2 linked regions of the Pseudoxanthobacter soli DSM 19599 genome follow. The protein of the gene in region 2 binds, or shares a complex with, the protein of the main gene of each other region. Links are inferred from orthologs where the notes say so. Each region holds a gene or a part of one and is shown on either strand. Other genes may lie near its edges.

What was found.
Region 1: the proteins of BUF17_RS02250 (region 2) and xseA are in contact, whole or in part, in a cryo-EM structure (PDB 8TXR), measured with the Escherichia coli proteins. The link is inferred for Pseudoxanthobacter soli DSM 19599 from one-to-one orthologs.

Annotation. Positions count from the first base shown.
Region 1 is NZ_FRXO01000005.1:74,311-80,453, forward strand. Bases 1,103-3,981 are described here. They hold xseA (exodeoxyribonuclease VII large subunit), read right to left. Parts: upstream 3,413-3,981; coding sequence 1,793-3,412; downstream 1,103-1,792. Other genes in these bases: BUF17_RS13130 (hypothetical protein), read right to left, coding at 1,243-1,626; BUF17_RS13140 (periplasmic heavy metal sensor), read right to left, coding at 3,479-3,973; BUF17_RS13145 (hypothetical protein), read right to left, coding at 3,970-3,981. In the rest of the region: BUF17_RS13125 (universal stress protein), read right to left, coding at 176-1,003; more of BUF17_RS13145, read right to left, coding at 3,982-4,476; BUF17_RS13150 (RNA polymerase sigma factor), read right to left, coding at 4,476-5,363. UniProt on the Escherichia coli protein: Bidirectionally degrades single-stranded DNA into large acid-insoluble oligonucleotides, which are then degraded further into small acid-soluble oligonucleotides.
Region 2 is NZ_FRXO01000001.1:530,424-536,558, reverse strand. What follows is about bases 2,255-5,125. They hold BUF17_RS02250 (exodeoxyribonuclease VII small subunit), read right to left. Parts: upstream 3,894-5,125; coding sequence 3,615-3,893; downstream 2,255-3,614. Other genes in these bases: BUF17_RS02240 (asparaginase), read right to left, coding at 5,024-5,125; BUF17_RS02245 (L-threonylcarbamoyladenylate synthase), read right to left, coding at 4,008-5,015; BUF17_RS02255 (pirin family protein), read right to left, coding at 2,626-3,561; BUF17_RS02260 (flavin reductase family protein), read left to right, coding at 2,255-2,561. In the rest of the region: BUF17_RS02270 (DODA-type extradiol aromatic ring-opening family dioxygenase), read left to right, coding at 172-996; BUF17_RS02265 (CC0125/CC1285 family lipoprotein), read right to left, coding at 1,106-1,603; more of BUF17_RS02260, read left to right, coding at 2,013-2,254; more of BUF17_RS02240, read right to left, coding at 5,126-6,052; BUF17_RS02235 (SDR family NAD(P)-dependent oxidoreductase), read right to left, coding at 6,118-6,135. UniProt on the Escherichia coli protein: Bidirectionally degrades single-stranded DNA into large acid-insoluble oligonucleotides, which are then degraded further into small acid-soluble oligonucleotides.

The sequences.
Region 1 (6,143 bases), on a different replicon or contig from region 2:
GCCGAAAATGACGCCCTCCGAATTGGCGCCCTGAAGCACGCCCGCCCGTTTCTCAACAACCCAGAACTACCTAGGCGATACGGAAAACCCAGGGTTCGCAGGCGCCGCCACGGCTCGTCCCGGCGCGTGCCGTGTGGGCAGCGGCCGGGACGTGCGGATCGGATCCCGGCCGTCGTCAGTGCGCCATGAGCACGGGCACCGTCATGGTGCGCATCATGTCGCTGGTGGCACCGCCCAGGATGAACTGGCGCAGGCGGCTGTGGCCGTAGCCGCCCATCACGATCAGATCGGCGTCGCTGTCGACCGCCTGCTCGATCAGGGTGGTGGCGACATCGCGGCCGAGGGAGGACAGGCGGGAGATCTGCACCTTGAAGCCATGGCGGGCGAGATGCAGCGCAAGGTCGGCGCCCGCATCCTCGCCGAGACCGCGACCCGAATCGACCACGGCGACATGGATCTCGCAGGCCTGCTTCAGGAGCGGAAGCGCGGCGCGCACGGCCCGGGAGACGGTGAGGCCGCCGTCCCAGCCGATCACGATCTTATCGAGCTTGAACGGCCCCTGATAGGCGCGCGGCGTCAGCAGCACGGGCGCGCCGGCCTCGATCAGCAGCGTCTCGATCAGAGCCTCGCGGGCGGGCTCCATCGCCTCCGGGTCGTCCTGGCCGACGACGGCGAGGTCGCACAGCCGGCCGACCGAGACGAGGCCGCTGCCTTCGCCTTCCATCAGCGAGAAGGTAGCGCTCTGGCCGCGCGCGCCTGTTTCCGCGAGGATGGCATCGAACGCCTTTAGCCCGGCCGCAGCGCGGTCCTCGGCGACCTCACGGGTGTCGTCGATCATCTCCAGCGGCACCGGACCGCCGATATAGACCGGGGACACGAAATCCGCGACCGGGGCGAGGCCGGTAACGTGGGCATCGGTTGCGAGCGCCAGCGACGCCGCAAGCCGGCAGGCCGCCCGGTCGCCCTCAAGGTCGATGATGGCGAGAATATCCTTGATGCTCATAACCTCTCCGATCGGTTCTGCCGCGGCGTGCGATGCCCTCGGGCCCGGGTGCGGCCTTCGCTGCGCCCCTTTTCGACCGGATTGCGGTCCGGGTCCATGGCGGCGACGCGATTTTTGCTCGCGCCCCGGCCGTTATCCTTGTGCTGCCGCAGGGTTTCGGCAGTCGGAGGTACGAGACTGCGATCGGGTGACGTCGATCGGGCGACGTCGACCCGGCCCACCGATATGGCCGTGGCGCCTCAGGTCTTCCCGGCCGTCTTCCGATTGCGCCCGACCATCACGTCATAGCCGGCGTACACGGCGAGCGCGCCGAAATAGACGGCAAGGACCGTCCATCCCCAGACCGGGACGGACGCGCGCTGCTGGAAGATGATGCTCGAACACACCACCGTCACGCCAATAAGAAGCGGAACGGTCCATTTCGCCTTCATCAAGGCAAGATAGGTATCCGCCCACCGACCCGCCCGGTTTGCATTCGCAGGAAGCGAGGCGAGGATCAGCACGGTGTAAATGGAAAGCAGGACGAAGATTGCCGCAATGCCCATTGCATCGATCCGTTCGCGACTGGATGCGTGCCGGAGCGTCTCGCTGTCGATGATCTCATCAACCGACGGAAGTCGCACCGGAGTCAATTTCTGCGAAACTATTCATGCCACAGAGAAAAGTAAGTCTCATGACGGCGGGCTATTCTGGCCTGCCGTCATGCTTGCGGCAAGTGTTTCCGGCGGCGTTCGCCGTTAAATATTGTTCATGTGGCCCTGTGGCGGTCGCGGAACTTGCCGCGATCGGTCAGAACAGGCTGCCCTGGCTGCCAGGTCCCGGCTTCTTCGGCCGCGCGGCGTCGCTTCGCTTCGGCTTCGGAGCCTCCTGCTGCGGTGCCGGATCGGCGGGCGTGGCGCCGCCGCCGGCGGCGATGGCGGCGATGCGGCCGTCGGACAGTTCGACCGTCAGTGCCTCGCCCGCGGAAACGGCCGTGACGCTGTGAACCGGGCGATCGGCTGCATCGCGCAGGATGGCATAACCCCGCCGCAGCACCGCCCGGTGGCCGAGCCCGTCGATCAGCTTCAGCGCGGTTTGGAGCCGCCCCCGGGAGCGTTCGACAGAACGTGTGAAAGCGCCTTCGAGCCGGCCCGACAGTTCCTCCAGCCGCCGTTTGCGGTCTGCGGCCGCACGCTCGAGCCTCTCCGGGGAAAGGCGGCGCGCGACGGCATCGAGATCGGCGCGCTTGCGGGCGACGAGGCGCAGGCTGCCGGACTCCAGCCGCCGGCCGTCGAGCGCGAGCCGCTCCCGCCGCGCGTCGAGCGTCCGCATCAGCCCGGCCGGCGACAGCCGCGAGGCCGAACGTTCGAACCGGGTTCGGTGGATCTGGCGGGCGGTGGTAAGCCCGTGGGCAAGCCTCGCCGACGCGAGATCGAGCCGCTGGCGCGCCGGCGCGACGAGGTCGCGCGGCTGCGGCAGGCCACGCGCGGCGGACCGGACCAGCGTCCGGCGTGCCTCGATCAGGCGGCGGACGGCACCGGAAAGCCGGCGGCCGTCGTCATCCACGGTCGCGATCAGGTCGGCGCGCACCGGCACGATCATTTCCGCCGCGCCCGTCGGCGTCGGTGCGCGACGGTCCGCGGCGTGGTCGATCAGCGTCCAGTCGGTTTCGTGACCGATGGCCGAGACGAGCGGGATCGCCGAACGCGCGGCGGCGCGCACCACGTTCTCCTCGTTGAAGCTCCAGAGATCTTCCAGCGACCCGCCGCCACGGGCAACCACGATCACGTCCGGCCGGGGGAAGGCGCCGCCCGCTGTCATCGCGTTGAAGCCGTCGATGGCCGCCGTGACTTCGGCCGCCGCGGTTTCGCCCTGCACCCTCACGGGCCACACCAGCACTTCGACCTGGAAGCGGTCGGACAGGCGGTGAAGGATGTCGCGGATCACCGCGCCGGTCGGCGAGGTGACGACGCCGACGACGCGCGGCAGGAACGGCAGCGGCTTCTTGCGGACCTCGTCGAACAGGCCCTCGGCGGCAAGGCGTCGCCGCCGGTCCTCAAGCAGCGCCATCAGCGCGCCGACGCCGGCCGGTTCCAGCGCCTCGATGACGATCTGGTACTTCGAGCCGCCCGGGAAGGTGGTGAGCTTGCCGGTCGCGACCACCTCCATGCCCTCCTCGGGACGGAAGCGCAGCCGCTGGAACACCCCGCGCCACACGACGGCTTCGATGCGGGCCTTGTCGTCCTTCAGAGAGAAATAGGCGTGGCCGGACGAATGCGGGCCGCGATAGCCGGAGATTTCGCCGCGCACGCGGACATGACCGTAGGCATCCTCGATGGTGCGCTTCACCGAAAACGCGATCTCGGAAACCGTGAACTCGCCGATATTGCCGCGCGGCCCGTCAAGATCGCTAACGCTGTCGCCGTCCATCATCGCCTCCGGTTCGGGCACAGGGTTCACCCGAATCCGGCGCGAAGTCCAGAGCGGTTGCCGATGTCAGGGTGCCTCGCCAGGCGGGGGGGGCGGTGGTGGCGGAGGAGGGCCGTCGTCGACGGGAATCGGCGGCATGGCGTTCTTGCCGCGGCCGATTTCCTGCCGCACCGTAAGCGGCACCGTTTCGAGCGCGCGCAGGATCGAGGACTGCACGATGGTCATCAGCCCGCGGGCCTTGTCCTGCTCCACCAGAAAGAGCGCCTTCACGCGGGCCGGATCCAGCGGATCGGCACGCATGGCCTCGAAGGTCTGCTGGCGCGCTTCGTTGAGTTCGCGCGCTGCCTGCCGGACAAGCGGGCGGTTCTGGTTGTCTGCCCGCACGGCATCGCGGATCTCCGGCGGAAACGCGCGCATCATGAATCCGACGCCGGGCGGTGGCGGCGGTGGCGGTCGATGGGAAAAGGTGCCGACGAGATAGCCGGCACCGACGAAATTCACGACGAGCGAGACCGCGAGCACGGCGGCCACCGCAACCGCCGTGCGGGTGCCGACGATCATGACAGGTCACCCGGATCGAATCCGAGGACGACGACCGCCAGTTCCTGCTCGCCGTAGCCGGTGTCGTGGGTGGCCGGCACAGGGGCGACAATGCTGAGGCCGACGCCGAGGGCGACGCACATCACCAGCGTCCATGCCCCGACGAAGGCGAAGCGGCGGCTGAAGCCGATCCGAAGAGGACGTTCGGCCGAACGCGGCCGTGCGCCGTGGAGCCGCGACACCAGTCGCCCGACGGTCGCCGAATCGACCGGAGCGGTGGCGACGGCCTCCCCCAGAAGCACATCGAGGGCGCGGGCGCGGTCGGCCTCCCGCCGCGCGGTTTCATCGCGGGCGGTCAAGGCTAGGGCGGCTTCGCGCTCGCGGGCAGGCCAGCGCGCCGGATCGCCGCCGCAACGGTCGAGCAGGGCGAGAAACGCCGTCCGGTCGAGCGCCGCGGGACCTTCGCCCGGGAGCCCGCGGGCCGGACCGGCTTCGGAGCCGGAAGGATGATGACGGTTCGACATTATCGGACTTCCCCCTCGCGCCGGGCGAGGTTCATTCTCAACGTTCTGCGCGCGCGCACCAGAAGCTGTTCGGCCGCACCGACGGTTACGCCCAGGCTTTCGGCGATGTCGGCGGTGCTGTGTTCTCCGCCAGCGGCGATCAGGATCGCGGCACGCTGACGGGCGGGCAGGGCGCGGATGTCGTCCATCACCGCGGCGAGGCGAGATCGGTCGGCGAGCTGCCGTTCGGCGCCGACGTCCGGGTCGGCGGCCTCTGCCGCGTCCTCCAGACCGACGAAGCGCCGCAGCTTTCGCCGCCGCTCGAGATCGATGCAGCGGTTGACCGCGATCCGGGTGATCCAGCTCGCAACCTTGACGCCTCGGTCCTCGAAACGCGAGGCCGTGCGCCAGATCGTCCAGAAGGTATCCTGCACCACGTCGTCGGCGCTGCCGGCCGCGGCGCTGTAGCCGGCCGCGAGCGCGCGGATACGGGCGCCGTGCCGGCGGAGCAGAGCCGTCAGCGCCTGCTCGTCACCGGCCGCAACCGCCCTGATGAGGGCGATGTCGGGATCGGCCGCGGCAACCTCGGCGATCGCCGCGCCGGCCGCCGCCGCTTCGGACGAGGCGTCGCTATCCGGCACCCGCTCGAACGTCATGGCGGCGTCCGGGCGCGCGTGGAGACCGGCCTCGCCGGCCCGCGCGCTGCCGGCGGGGCCGCCGGTGCCGTTCTGCAGGGAATCCGCCGCCACGTCGGCTCCGGTTGCTGTGTCATGCCATCCGAGGGTCCGCCGCACGCCCGTCGCCATCTCCGTCGCGACCCGCGCCGCGCCGGTTCCCGCCTTGCCTGTCCTGGTCTGCGCGACGTCCGGTCGACCGAATGTCGCGAAGGGCTGAACGAACGCCGCCATGGCCAACTCTCTCGACCGTGTCCATCATAGCAACTGCCGTACGAGACGGCGACTGCAAGGAGAACGCGGCAGGCGCCCATTTCCCTACGCACGCAAACACCTCTGGCACCGGCTCAGGCCCGCAAGTCCCCACGGCCGGCCGCCGGAACGAGGCCTTCGCTGGGGGCAACAGCCACTTTCTGCACCGATGACCGTCCCGCCGCGATTGCGGAACGCCACCTGATCGGTTATGAGATCGGCGTTCGCCAGCGCGGCGAAATCCGGCCTGCACCCGTAGCTCAGCTGGATAGAGCGTTGCCCTCCGAAGGCAAAGGTCACACGTTCGAATCGTGTCGGGTGCGCCATTTTCTGGCGAAAATCAGTCACATATCAAGGCGCCCTTTAGGGCCGTGCACCTCTGTCTCGATGCGGTGGGGATTACGGCGTGCGGCAGCGGCACCGCGTGGAGCGGACGGCGAAGAGATTCGCGATGAGCGTCGTGGCTCTGCCCCTAAGCCGCCTTTCACACCTTGTTGAATCTGCGCCGCGAGGGCCGCCTTGTCCTGCGGCAGGCAGCGCCCGGAGTGCTTGGTGACCGTCTCCAGGGTGTCCTGGACCGGACGAACACGCAAGCACTGCCGGTCGTCGAGCGGTTTCGGTCCACGCCCCTGGGAGAGGGGCGACATGTTGGGGAACTGGACGGTCTGGCCGCCGGTCGAGTTTCGATCCACGCGCCCGCGAGAAGGGCGACGTCGTTCAGCGGCGCGACCGCGACCTACGCCGCGTTTCTATCCACACCCC
Region 2 (6,135 bases):
TTCTCAACAATTGAGCGATTCTCGTCGCCATTGTTCATTGCGGCATGACAGTATGTCCGCGCGTCGCGTGCTCGTGCGCAGGCGGCGGGATCGCTATGCTGTCCGCAAGATCAACATCCGTTCGCGCCTGACGGTGACGCTCAGGCAGGCGATGGCGAGGAGGCGCGGGCCATGCTGCCGACCCTGTTCATTTCCCACGGCGCGCCCAACGTGGCGCTCTATGACAGCCCGGCGCGGCGCTTCATGGAATCCTACGGCGCGACGCTGCCGAAGCCGAAGGCGATCCTCTCGGTCTCGGCGCATTTCATGACCGAAGCGCCTGTTGTCATTGCCGATGAACACCCTGGAATGATCTATGATTTCGGGGGGTTCGAGCGCGAACTTTATGAGAAAGTTTATCCTGCGCCCGGAGAGCCAGAGCTCGCCCGGCTGGTGGCGGAGAGGCTGATCTCGACCGGCCTCGAAGCCCATCTCGCCGTTGATCGCGGCTACGACCACGGCACGTGGGTACCGCTTTCGCTGATCTATCCGCAGGCGGATATTCCCGTCGTGCAGCTTTCGATCCAGCCGCGGCTGGACCCGGCCCATCACTTCCATGTCGGGCAGGCCTTGCAGGGGCTTGCCGCCGAGGGCGTGCTCGTGATGGCCTCGGGCTCGATCACCCATAATCTGGGCGAGGTGTTCGACCGCAAGCGCGGCGGACTGGTGCCGCGCGATGCGCCGCCGGCACCCTGGGCGGTGGAGTTCACGGAGTGGTTCACCGCGCGTCTGGAGGCGGGCGCCGTCGCCGATCTGCTCGATTATCGCCGGCTCGCGCCCCACGCGGTACGCAGCCATCCGACCGACGATCACCTGCTGCCGATCTTCGTGGCCCTCGGCGCGGCAGGCGAGGGGCTGCGGACGGAGCATGTCCACGCCTCCGGCCAGTACGGCTCGCTGATGATGGACGCCTATGCTTTCCATCCCGCTGCCGAGGACGTCCGCCGCGTCGCTTGAGCGCGGCGGCGACCCCTTGGAGCACAGCGGACGTTGTGGTGCGACCGCTGTGCTCATCAGCCGGGGCGATGGACCCCGCCGGCCTCGCCGGAGCGTGATCGTCCGGCGATCAGGACGGACGTTCGACGCGGCTGCCGATGAAGCGGATGATCTCGTCGGCCGAATAGGTCCCGGGCGGCAGCGCCTCGCCCGGAGGCGGATTGAAGCCCTGCACGATAGTCTGCTGGCCCGGCCGGATGGACGTCGCGTAGGTCGGCGGCTGGAAGGTGACGACCTTGCCCTTCTTGGAGACTTCGAACGTGCCCGGGGAGGTCTGGTAGGTGCTCTGGCTCGTGATGTCCTGGCCGGAGACGATGCCGAAATGCGAGAAGCCCGCGGCTTTCACGGTTTCGGCGGACTTGAGCAGCACGTAGTCGCTGATGGTCGACTGCTCGGTGAACTCGTTGCCGCGCGCCGTGATGCGGAAGGTATCCGACGTGACCTGCTGGGCGCTGACGCCGCCGTCGGTCCAGAAGCCTTCTTCCTGATAAGCCGTCTGGCAGCCGGCCAGCAGGCTCGCTGCGAGCAGCGCGCCGAGGAAACGTGCTTTTCCGATATTCCGGGCCATCTTGGCTCCCCTCCGTCCGGATCGTCAGCTTTCGTCGGGCGGGGCAGACGCAGCCGGACGGGAACCCGAAGCGGCCCGCGCGCGGCATCGTCGATCATGGGTGGCGACGCTTTCCCAAAAAGCGCCCCGCGAAGACCTGACCCGAAGACCTGCCCCGAAAGAAATCCGGATCTGCAATATCATGGTCCGGCGCCGGTTTCGATGCCGGAAGTTCGTCTTCCACACGGCCTTGGCGTGCATCGCGGCAGAAAAACCCTGCCTGTGCTGCGACTGCCGTGGCAGGCTTCGACCCGTGTGACTACATAAGCCCCACGCCGGCCGTAGAAGGGCGGCCGGGTTGACGTCTCCGTTTCAATCGGTTTCGTTCCATTGCGTTTTCTTTCTTCGGCCGAGAATTGCGAGGGTCAGCGTGCGTCAGGCGTTTCTGGACGGCATGAGCCGGGCGGCTTGGATGGTTTCCGTCGTCACCACCGACGGTCCGGCCGGCCGGGCAGGGCTGACGGTCAGCGCGGTCTCGACCCTCTCGGCCGACTCGCCGAAGCCGTCGCTGCTCGTATGCGTGAAGGACAGCAACGCCTCCACCGAGGTGCTGCACCGCAACGGCGTGTTCTGCGTCAACCTGCTCTGCGACGATCAGAAATATATCTCGGACGTCTTTGCCGGGCGGACCGCAGCCGAGGACAAGTTCGCGACCGGAACGTGGACGACCCTCGCCACGGGCTCACCCGTGCTGAAGGATGCGCTCGCCGTGTTCGATTGCAGCCTGGAGAATGCCGTGCGTCATGGCACGCATTGGGTGCTCATCGGCGGCCTCGAAGCGGTCGCGATGCCGCGCGGGGATGCAAGCCCGCTTGTCCATGCCCGGCGCAGCTACGGCCGCTTCGTGCCGTTCGACACCGAGCCCGCGACGGCACAGCCGGCGTCCGCGGCACCGGCCGCGAAGGCGCTCGGCAGTTAGTGCGCTTTCCGATCTGATGGACTCATCAGCTCCGGCGGCCCCCGGGGCGCCGCGACCTGCCCTGTCAGCCGCCGAATTCCGGCAGCGGAATGAAGTCCGTCTCGCCGGGAACGGGTGAGAACCGGCCGGCCTTCCAGTCGGCCTTCGCCTGCTCCAGCCGTTCGGTCGAAGACGAGACGAAGTTCCACCAGATATGCCGCGATCCGTCCATGGTCGCGCCGCCGATCAGGCTGAACCGCGCCGCGGTGACGGCCGCGACGGTGAAGGTATCGGACGGGCGCAGCACCAGGAGGCGGCCCGGTTCGAACCGGTCGCCTGCGATCTCGACGATGCCGTCGACGAGATAGAGCGCGCGTTCCTCCGTGGCGGCATCGATCGGCAGGCGTGCGCCGGCCTCGAGCGCGATGTCCGCGAACACCGTGTCCCAGGCGGTCACCACAGGCGAGCGGACGCCGTAGGCCTCGCCGGCGATCAGGCGCACGCGCACGCCGCCATCGGAGACGATCGGCAGGTCGGTGGTCTCGTGGTGAGCGAAGAACGGCGCGCTGTCCTCGTGCTCCTTGGGAAGCGCCACCCAGAGCTGGAGCCCGGAAAGCCGTGCGCCGCGCAGGCGGTCCTGCGGCCCCGTGCGTTCGGAGTGGGCGATGCCGCGCCCGGCGCTCATCCAGTTCACGTCGCCCGGATAGATGGTCTGCACCGTGCCGAGGCTGTCACGGTGGTCGATGGCGCCGTCGAACAGGTAGGTGACGGTCGCCAGCCCGATATGCGGATGCGGCCGCACGTCCACCCCTTCACCGATCGGAAACTCCGCGGGTCCCATCTGGTCGAGGAAGATGAATGGCCCGACCATGCGCCGTCCCGCGACAGGCAGGGCGCGGCGCACCGCGAAGCCGCCGAGATCGCGCGTGCGAGGCACGATCACCTGTTCGATGCCGCCGCCGGCCGAGGGGGCGAGGTTGGGCTCGGCCACGACGAGACGCGGCTTGTCGGCATCGCTCATGGGGCGTCCTTTTCTTGGTCCCGCGGTCGCCGGCCGGCGAATGCGGTCGTCGTTCAGGCCTGGTCGGGATCGAGCGGGGCCCGGCCCGAAGGCGTGCCGTCAGCGCCGAGCTGGATTTTCTCGACCCGCATTTCCGCCCGTCGCAGCAGCGCCTCGCAGTGCTTCTTCAGGGCTTCGCCCCGCTCGTAGCTCGCGATCGACTGCTCGAGCGCGACCGTGCCGCGCTCCAGGGTATCGACGATCGATTCGAGCTCGCTCAGAGCGGCTTCGAAGCTCAGCGCCGAGATGTCGGAATGGGGCGTGGCTGCGGCCTTGTCGTCCTGCGTCGGCACGATCGGTTCCCTTTTGATGACGGTCCGGCCCGCAGTCCGTGGGCGCGGCGGGTGCGGACCATAGCACGCTTTGGCGGAAGCCGACCGGGAATGCGACGGTGCGGCCGGCTGAAATCAGGGTCGCGGCGCGGCTGCGCGGGCGAGGCGGTCGGCGAGGGCCTCGCCGAGGCCCCCCTGAGGAAGCGGCACGACCGCGATGCCGGCCGCGCCGCTGGCATCGAGTTTGCGCAGCATCGAGAACAGGTTGCGGGCGGCTTCGGACACATCGCCCGAAGGGCTGAGATTGCAGGTGGCGACCGCGTTGTCGGCATCCGCAGGCAGTTGCGAACCGAACGCGAGCAGCGCTTCGCCCGCCCGGACGTTCGTGGCGTCGAGGCGCACCGCTGCGCGGGGGGCATAGTGCGAGGCGAGCTGGCCCGGCGCCTGCGGGCGCGCTGGATCGGCGGACGGCCGCACCAGTGGCTCGCCGATCACCGCCTCGATCGCGTCGGCGGCAAGCCCGCCGGGCCGCAGCAGCACCGCGTGGGAGCCGGAAAGCCCGACGATGGTCGATTCCACCCCGACCACGCACGGCCCGCCATCGATGACCACCGCCACGGCCTCGCCGAGTTCCGTCACCACGTCCTCGGCAGAAGTCGGGCTCACCCGGCCGGAGCGGTTGGCGCTCGGCGCCGCCACCGGTCGGCCGAGGCGGGCGGTGATGAGCCGGACCGCATCCGAGCGGGGAACGCGGATGGCGACGGTGTCGAGCCCAGCCGTCACCGCCGGCGCGAGAGCCGCATCGGGGCGCTTCGCCACCACCAGTGTCAGGGGGCCGGGCCAGAACGCCTCTGCCAGCAACCTGGCACGGGCATCGAACACGCCGTGGCGCATCGCGGCTTCGACGGTCCCTTCGTGCACGATCAGCGGATTGAAGGCCGGCCGCCCCTTGGCCTTGTAGATGCCGGCGACGGCCGCGGGGTTGGTGGCGTCGGCCGCCAATCCGTAGACCGTCTCGGTCGGTACGGCGACGAGATCGCCGGCGTCCAGCACGCGGCACACCGCGTCGAGCGTCGCCGCGTCGTCAGCGAGTGCCGCGGCGGGCACGATGGCGGGGCGGCGGGAGAACGGGGCGGTCGCCATGGCCGCGATCAGGCCGCCAGCGCCGCGCGGCTGTCGGCCGCGAGGCGCACCTCGCCGACGGTGATATCGCGGCGGTTCGTCAGCGTCCTGCGGCTCCAGCGCGACAGGAACGCCCGCTCCTCGTCGTCCCGCGCGACGAACCGCTCCATGACCGCCGCCATCAACGCTTCCGATGCGCGAGTGCCGCCATCATCGACCTTGAGCGCGACGCCGAGGCCCGCGTCCGGGAAGATGGCGCAGAACACGCCTTCAGCGCCGGTCTTTACGTAGGCGCGTTCGCCGAACCGCGTCATGACCTCGGTGCAGAACCGGCCGGTGCCCGCCACCATGAACGGCGCCGCTGCGGCGGCCTTGCGCAGCCGGACGGCCGCGTCGGAACGGGCAGCCCCGAGCCCGATGCCGGTGCCGAGCCTCGCGAACGCCCGCGCCAGCCGGTCGAGCGGAACGGCGTAGGTCGGGATGGAGCAGCCGTCGATCCCCATCACGGTCTCGTCGAGCGGGGTGTCCGTCAGCGCCGACAGTGCGGCCGTGACCTCGCGCTGGACCGGATGATCGGGTTCGACATAACCCGCCGTCACCGCGCCGAGGCGGCAGGCGACGCACAGGAACCCGGCGTGCTTTCCGGAGCAGTTGTTGTGGAGCGCGGTCGGGACCTCGCCGGCGCGGTTGAGGCGCGCGACATCGGCACCGCGCTCCGGCCACTGGCAACCGCATTCGAGCGCCGAGCCGTCGAGCCCGGCCTTGCGCAGCATCGACAGGGCGGTCGCGACATGGGCTTCCTCGCCATTGTGCGACGCGCCGGCGATGGCAAGCTCTTCCACGGTGAGGCCGAGCGCATCGGCCGCGCCGGTTTCCACCAGCGGCAGCGCCTGGATCAGTTTCGCCGACGAGCGCGGAAACACCGCCCGCCCGACGTCGCCCGCCGAAACCTCCAGCCGTCCGGCCGAATCCGACACCGCGAGAATGCCAGCATGGCGGCTTTCCACCAGCGGGCCGCGGGTGACTTCAACGACGAGGGGCGACGAGGCGGTCGGCATGGCTCTTTCCATGAAGATGCTGCGCTGGATTAGACCCCGGTCCTCGCCGCCGCAAGGGCCGCGCCTCAACGCCCGCCGAGAGG